Regions from separate parts of the Microbispora sp. GKU 823 genome, predicted to be linked through region 1. Evidence: predicted binding sites of a transcription regulator. Region 1 holds the regulator's gene; the other holds the start of a gene.
The links. The regulator LexA, encoded in region 1, represses DNA repair genes until DNA is damaged. The targets are predictions, from matches to a motif close to TCGAACANNTGTTCGA.
Positions count from the first base shown of each region.

Region 1 (3,784 bases):
GGAGCCGCCCTTGAAGATCACGCCCTCTTCCTTGTACCAGTCGAGGATCGACTCCATGGTGTCGTCCACGGCCAGGATGAAGCAGGCGCTCACCTGCTGGGGCGAGCGGGTGCCGACGTTGAACCACACCGGGGAGTTGAAGCTGAAGATCTGGTGGATCAGCGCGTGCTTGAGCTCGTGGTCGAAGATCTCCGCGTCCTCCTCGGAGGCGAAGTAGCCGTTCTCGAGGCCGGTCCTGGTGTAGACGCCCACGACCCGGTCGACGAGCTGCTTGAGGCTCGACTCGCGCTGCGGGGTGCCCACCGCCCCGCGGAAGTACTTGGTGGTGACGATGTTGGCCGCGTTGACCGACCAGAAGTCCGGGAACTCCACGCCGTGCTGCTCGAAGTTGACCGAGCCGTCCCGCCAGTTCGTCATCACGACGTCGCGCCGCTCCCAGCGGACCTCGTCGTACGGGTGGACACCCGGGGTGGTGAAGACGCGCTTCATCTTCAGGCCCTTGCGCGGGCGCTTGCCGGCCCGGCCCCCCGTGCCCGATACGGTGCCGCTCACGGTCTCCGTCATGACTTCCCCCTCCCAGGGCCCGGTGGAGCCCCTCTTTCGGACCACGCTCGTTACAACCTCATCGTCGCGCCGCGGCCACCGCACCCGGCGCCGTGCCGCCGCCTCCGCCCCGTCCCGGTCTCCCGGGAGGCGCTCACTCCTCGATCGGCTCCCGGTCGCCTCTGGCCGCCCTGAGCTGCTCGATCTCCGCCTCGAAGTCGGCCAGCGTCTCGAATCCCCGGTAGACCGACGCGAAGCGCAGGTAGGCCACCTCGTCGAGGTCGCGGAGCGGGCCCAGGATGGCCAGGCCCACCTCGTGGGAGGCGATCTCGGCCGCGCCGGTGCCCCGGATGCTCTCCTCGACGCGCTGCCCGAGCTGGGCGAGGGAGTCCTCGCTGACCGGACGCCCCTGGCAGGCCCGCCGCACGCCGGCGATGACCTTCTCCCGGGAGAACGGCTCGGTGACTCCGCTGCGCTTGCTCACCATCAGCAGCACGGTCTCCTGCGTGGTGAACCTGCGCCCGCACTCGGGGCAGGTGCGCCGGCGGCGGATCGCCGCCCCGTCCTCGGCAGCACGGCTGTCCACGACCCGGGTGTCCGGATGGCGACAGAACGGACAGTGCACTTCATCGCCTCCCTGAACGCACATCCGGAACACAAGGTGTGGTGAACTTACACCGCTGTGACTACTAGATGTTGTGGTCCAACCGTAGGAGTGCCCGACCTTGAACGCAAGTCGAACCGGCCACGGGAGGGGAAGTGCCTGCTCGGCGCGCGTGTCGCGCCTCCAGTCACGGGCGCATCACCTGCCCCACGGGTCGCGGAATACGCCCTTTACGAGCCTTTTCCGGCCGATTTCCGTACGGCTTCTGACCTGGGCGTACAGCACACAGAGAAGATCGGGGAAATCGAACACGGGATCGATCGAACTCCCGTACGATGAGGTGGACGGCGAGATCGGCGATTTCGCTGGATATCGAACAATTGTTTGACGGTGATCTTGAATCGCGGTACGGTCGCTCTGTGCGACATGAGGAACACGGATTGAGAGGTGGCATCGTGAGTGACCGAAGTGAGCAAGCGGATGGCGTCAGCGACCTCGCGGTTCGCAGGCGCGACTCGCTTGGCCTCACCCCCAGGCAGCGGAAGATCCTCGAGGTGATCCGCGACTCGGTCCAGCAGCGCGGCTATCCGCCGTCCATGCGGGAGATCGGGGAAGCGGTCCAGCTGACCAGCACCTCCAGCGTGTCGCACCAGCTCACGGCGCTCCAGCGTAAGGGCTACCTTCGGCGTGACCCGCATCGGCCCCGGGCCCTGGAGGTCCGGCTGCCGGGCGAGCCGGTGCTGTGGGTGGACCCCGACGCCACCTCCGAGGAGGAGTCCGGGTTCAACCGGCCCACCGCGGCCTACGTGCCGCTGGTCGGCCGCATCGCCGCCGGTGGTCCCATCCTCGCCGAGCAGAGCATCGAGGACGTGTTCGCGCTGCCCAAGCAGCTCGTGGGCGAGGGCACGCTGTTCCTGCTCCAGGTCTCCGGCGACTCGATGATCGAGGCCGCCATCGCCGACGGCGACTGGGTCGTGGTGCGGCAGCAGCCGGTCGCCGACAACGGCGACATCGTGGCCGCCATGATCGACGGCGAAGCCACCGTGAAGACGTTCAAGCGCAAGGACGGGCACGTGTGGCTGGTGCCGCACAACCCCAACTACGAGCCGATCCCCGGTGACGAGGCCACCGTGCTCGGCAAGGTGACGGCCGTCCTGCGCAAGCTGTAACCGTCCGCCGGTTCCGGACGCCGCACAGGGACAAGCCCGGCGCTCTCGTGAGCGCCGGGCTTGTGCTCTGCCGTGTTCGGTTCGCCGTCAGGAGGCGGTGCAGCTCACCGGCGACGGAACGCCGTTGGTGCCCGACCAGCTGCCGTTGAAGCCGAACGTGGTCGAGGCCCCGGCGCCCAGCGCGCCGTTGTAGGCCAGGTTCGTCACCGTGACGTTGGACCCGCTCGCGCTGAGCGTGCCGCTCCAGAGCTGGCTGATGCTCTGGCCGTTCGGGAAGGCCCACTTCACGGTCCAGCCCGAGATGGCGGACGACCCCGCCTTGACCGTGACCTCGCCCTGGAATCCGCCGGGATACTGGTTGACGACCTTGTACGTGGCGGTGCACGTCTTCCCACCGGGCGACGAAGGAGACGCGGACGGCGACGCGGAGGGAGACGCCGACGGCGAGACCGACGGCGAGACCGACGGAGACGCCGACGGGGACACGCTCGGCGAGGCCGAGGGCGACACCGGCGGCGTCGGGTTGCCGCCCGTGGGCGGGATCAGATAGGGCGAGATGATGCTCTGCTTGGCCTGGTCGACCGTCGCCCAGTCGTCCTTCAGGATGCCGCCCGTGTCACCCGAGTTGGGGTTCCACGACCAGTAGGTGAACGACATGCCGTTCACCCCGCTGCCCATGTACTTCATGAGCTCCTGGAGCCAGATCTTGTCGATGTTGCTGGCCAGCGTGGTGCCGAACTCGCCCACCATGATCGGCGCGATGTTCTGCTTGTACAGGTAGCCCCAGTACTTGTCCCAGATGGCCGGCATGTTGGCCGGGTACGACGGGTCGTCGAACCACGCCTGGTGGTAGACCGACGTGGCGTACTCGTGGGGCGAGTAGACGAGCCGGTTGGCCACGTTCAGCCGCACCGGGTACTGCCCGGCCTTGGTGAGGTTGCCGCCCCACCAGCCGCAGTCCTCGTCGTTGCTGGTGTCGTTGTCCCAGACGTTGGACAGGCCGCCGCTCGGGCAGCTCACGCCCTCCACGAAGATCAGCCAGTTGGGCTGCACGGACAGGATGGCGTTGCCCGCGCGCTCGGCCGCCAGGCGCCAGTCGCGCGACTCGTCGCCGCAGCCCCAGCAGGAGCCGGTCGCGTTCGGGTTGGTGCCGTCGGCGTGCGGCTCGTTGTGCAGGTCGGCCCCGATGACGGTGGTGTTGCCCGCGTAGTGCTGGGCCAGCGACTTCCAGTCGCTGATCCAGGTGGACTCGGGGACGCCCGAGGTGTACCACAACGCCGTCTGGCCCGCGCTGGTCGGCCGGTGCCGGTCGAGGATGATCCGCATGCCCTTCTGGCCCGCGTAGTCCACGACCTTGTCGAGGATCTGCAGCGGGGACAGGCCGATCAGGTCGGGGTTGGAGTAGGTGTTGACGCTCGTCGCCTGCGCGCCCGGCTTCAGCGCGTCGTCGGAGAACGGCACCCGGATC
Region 1 covers NZ_MWJN01000116.1:17,782-21,565, forward strand. Annotated here, with positions in the region: gene B1L11_RS37895 (vitamin B12-dependent ribonucleotide reductase) at 1-564, opposite strand, end outside; gene nrdR (transcriptional regulator NrdR) at 698-1,168, opposite strand; gene lexA (transcriptional repressor LexA) at 1,600-2,316, shown strand; gene B1L11_RS52985 (cellulase family glycosylhydrolase) at 2,404-3,784, opposite strand, start outside.

Region 2 (3,784 bases), on a different contig from region 1:
GGCCTCCGACCTGATCCCCGTGCGCAAGGCGCTGCAGGACGCGGGCATCGACTACGAGTCGGCCGAGATGAGCTTCGTCCCCACGCTCAACGTCCCCCTCGACGAGGAGGGCGCCCGCAAGGTCTTCAAGCTCATCGACGCGCTCGAGGACAGCGACGACGTGCAGAACGTCTGGGCGAACTTCGACGTGAGCGACGAGGTCATGGAGAAGGTCGAGGCCTGACGCCGGAGCCGGGCAGAGGGGCGGAAAACCGGTGGCAGAGGCCGCCGGTGCCCGCATAGCTTGGCCGGTTGTGGAAATCCGTCATCTCACGAGCGACGACCTGGACGCCGTCCTCGACAACCGCAGGCGCGCCTTCGGCCCCTTGTCCGGCGGCGGTGCCGAGACCTGGCGCAAGCTCGTCTCCCCGATGCTGCCGGAAGGCCGTTACCTGGGCGCCTTCGACGGCTCCCGTCTCCTCGGCACGGCCAGGGTCAACCCGTACGTCCAGTGGTGGCACGGCCGCCCGCAGTCCATGGGCGGCGTGGCGAGCGTGACGGTGGCGCCGGAGGACCGCGGCAGGGGAGTGGGCCGGGCGCTCATGGACGCGGCGATCGAGCGCTGCGCGGAGCTCGGCCACGCGGTCTCCGCGCTCTACCCGGCCACCACGCCGCTGTACCGGAGCGCGGGGTACGAGCACGCCGGCGTGCTCCAGCGGGTCACCCTGCCCTCCGAGGCGCTGCGCACGCTGGGCGGCCCCGGCGGCGCGGCCGGCGCGGTCAAGCTGCGCCGGATGGGTCCCGCCGACGCGGCGAGCTCGTGGCGCTGATCGGCAGGGTGCACGCCGCCACGCGCGCGAGCGGGCCGCTGTGCTTCGACGAGCGGACCTGGCGGCTGTGGCTGGAGGACGACGACGACTTCTGCTATCTGGCCGAGGACGGGTTCGTCGTCTACCGGTGGAGCGACGGGAACATCGAGGTCGACAACCTGCTGGCGGGGTCGGAGGCGACGGCCAGGGCCCTGTGGTCGATGGTCGGCAGCGCCTCGTCCGTCGCGAAGTCGGTGACCGCCTGCGTCGACCCGGCCGACCCGGTGCTCTGGATGCTGCGGGAGCGGTCGAAGGACGAGGTCACCCAGACCCGGTGGATGTTCCGGCTGATCGACCTGCCCGCCGCGGTCGAGGGGCGGGGCTTCCCCGCCGGGGTCCGCGTCGAGACCCCCGTCGAGGTGACCGACTCCCGGCGCCCGGGCAACGCGGGCGCATGGCTGCTGCGGGTGGACGGCGGCTCCGGCTCCGTGACGCGGCGGGATGTGGCGAGTGGCGAGGGGGCACACGGGGACGCGACGCGGCTCACGATCGGCGGGATGTCCGCGCTGTTCGCCGGGGTGCCCACGGCCACGCTCCGCCGCGCCGGCCTGCTGACCGGCGGCTCTCCCGACGCCGACGACGCGCTGGACGCCGCGTTCGGCTGCAGCGCGTACATGATCGACTACTTCTGACGCACCCGCTCGGCCGCTGATCGCGATAGAGTGACCGACCGAACAGATGTTCGGCGCAGTGGCGGCCGCGCGGTGGCCGCGCCGCCGGGATCAGGGAGGCGTGCCGGTGCGGTTGCCCCAACTGCGGGTGATGGGCGTGGACCCGGGGCTGACGCGGTGTGGTCTCGGCGCCGTGGAGGGCCGTCCGGGCGCGCCGCTGAGCCTGCTGTCGGTCGGGGTGGTCCGCACCCCGGCCGACGACGACATCGGGTCCCGGCTGGTCGTCATCGAGGCGGAGATCGAGCGCTGGCTCGACGAGATCAGGCCCGACGCGGTCGCCGTCGAGCGGGTCTTCGCCCAGCACAACGTCCGTACGGTCATGGGGACGGCCCAGGCGTCGGCCGTCGCGATCGTCTGCGCCGCCCGGCGGGGGCTGCCGGTCGCGCTGCACACGCCGAGCGAGGTCAAGGCCGCCATCACGGGCAACGGCAACGCCGACAAGAAGCAGGTCGGCACGATGGTCACCCGGCTGCTGCGGCTCGACGCCATGCCCAAGCCCGCGGACGCGGCCGACGCGCTCGCCCTGGCCATCTGCCACGTCTGGCGCGGCGGCGTGCAGCACCGCCTGGGCGACGCCCTGGCCCGGGCCCGTTCCGGGGGTACGGTCCCCGCGGGCTCTGGTAGGACTGGGAGGCCCGGCGAAGTCGCGGCCGGGCGTCCGGACCGGGGAGGGAACACGCGGTGATCGCATCCGTTGCGGGGCAGGTGGCGGCGATCGGGGCCGACAGCGCCGTGGTCGAGGTGGGCGGCGTCGGAATGCTCGTCCACTGCACTCCCGGCACCCTGGCCGGGCTGCGCGTCGGCGAACCCGCCCGGCTGTCCACCTCGCTCGTCGTCCGCGAGGACTCGCTCACGCTGTACGGCTTCGCCTCCGACGACGAGCGCACGGTCTTCGAACTGCTCCAGACGGCCAGCGGGGTCGGGCCGCGCCTGGCCCTGGCCATGCTCGCGGTCCACGCGCCCAACGCGCTGCGGGTCGCGGTGGCGAGCGCCGACATCAAGGCCCTGACGATGGTGCCCGGCATCGGCCAGAAGGGCGCGCAGCGCATCGTGCTCGAACTCAAGGACAAGCTCGGCACCCCGGCGGCGGCCGTCGACGCCGCGCTGAACGGTGCGGCGGCGGCACCCGTCTGGCGCGACCAGGTCCACTCGGGACTGGTCGGGCTCGGCTACTCGTCCAGGGACGCCGACGAGGCGGTCGCGGCGGTCACCGCGGAGGCCGAGGCGGAGATCGCGGCCGGCCGCAGCCCCCAGGTGGCCGCGCTGCTCAAGTCCGCCCTGCGGGCGCTGAGCGTGCGGTGACCTCGTGAGCCGTGTGGTGTGTGGCGGGCTGATGGTTCGATGAAATTTTCACCGGGAAGCGGACGGGTCCCGGCAGGCCGAGCGGATGGTGTCGAGTGAGCTTCGAGCGGGATCTCGTGTCCCCGGAACCCGAGGGCGACGAGCGGGCGATCGAGGCCGCGCTGCGTCCCCGGCGCCTGGACGAGTTCATCGGCCAGGGCCGGGTGCGCGAGCAGTTGTCGCTGGTGCTGGAGAGCGCCCTGCGCCGCAACCGCCCGCCCGACCACGTCCTGATGAGCGGCGGCCCCGGGCTCGGCAAGACGACGCTCGCCATGATCATCGCCTCTGAGCTCGGCGCGCCGCTGCGGATGACCTCGGGCCGGCGCTGGAGCGCGCCGGCGACCTCGCCGCGATCCGTGTCCACGCCTGACCGAGGGCGAGGTCCTGTTCATCGACGAGATCCGACCGCATGGCCCGCCCGGCGGAGGAGATGCTCTACCTCGCCATGGAGGACTTCCGGGTGGACATCGTCGTCGGCAAGGGCCCGGGCGCCACCTCGATCCCCCTCGACATCGCCCCGTTCACGCTGGTCGGGGCCACCACCCGGGCGGGGCTGCTGCCCGCGCCGCTGCGCGACAGGTTCGGCTTCACCGCCCACATGGACTTCTACGAGGTCGCCGAGCTCGAGCAGGTGCTGCGGCGCTCCGCGCGGCTGCTGTCGGTGGAGCTGCCGGACGAGGGCGCCTACGAGATCGCCCGCCGCTCGCGCGGCACGCCCCGCATCGCCAACCGCCTGCTCCGGCGGGTGCGCGACTTCGCAGAGGTCCGCGCGGAGGGCGTGATCACCCGTGAGATCGCGGCGGCGGCGCTCAACCTGTACGAGGTCGACGCCGAGGGGCTGGACCGGCTCGACCGGGCCGTGCTCGACGCGCTGCTGCGCAAGTTCGGCGGCGGCCCGGTGGGCCTGTCGACGCTCGCCGTGGC
Region 2 covers NZ_MWJN01000046.1:28,197-31,980, forward strand. Annotated here, with positions in the region: gene B1L11_RS23640 (YebC/PmpR family DNA-binding transcriptional regulator) at 1-223, shown strand, start outside; gene eis (enhanced intracellular survival protein Eis) at 294-809, shown strand; gene B1L11_RS51715 (sterol carrier protein domain-containing protein) at 800-1,480, shown strand; gene ruvC (crossover junction endodeoxyribonuclease RuvC) at 1,602-2,204, shown strand; gene ruvA (Holliday junction branch migration protein RuvA) at 2,201-2,821, shown strand; partial or broken gene ruvB (Holliday junction branch migration DNA helicase RuvB) at 2,917-3,784, shown strand, end outside.
Region 2: ruvC (crossover junction endodeoxyribonuclease RuvC) is a predicted target of LexA. The motif match lies at 1,519-1,534, and genes of this name have one in related genera.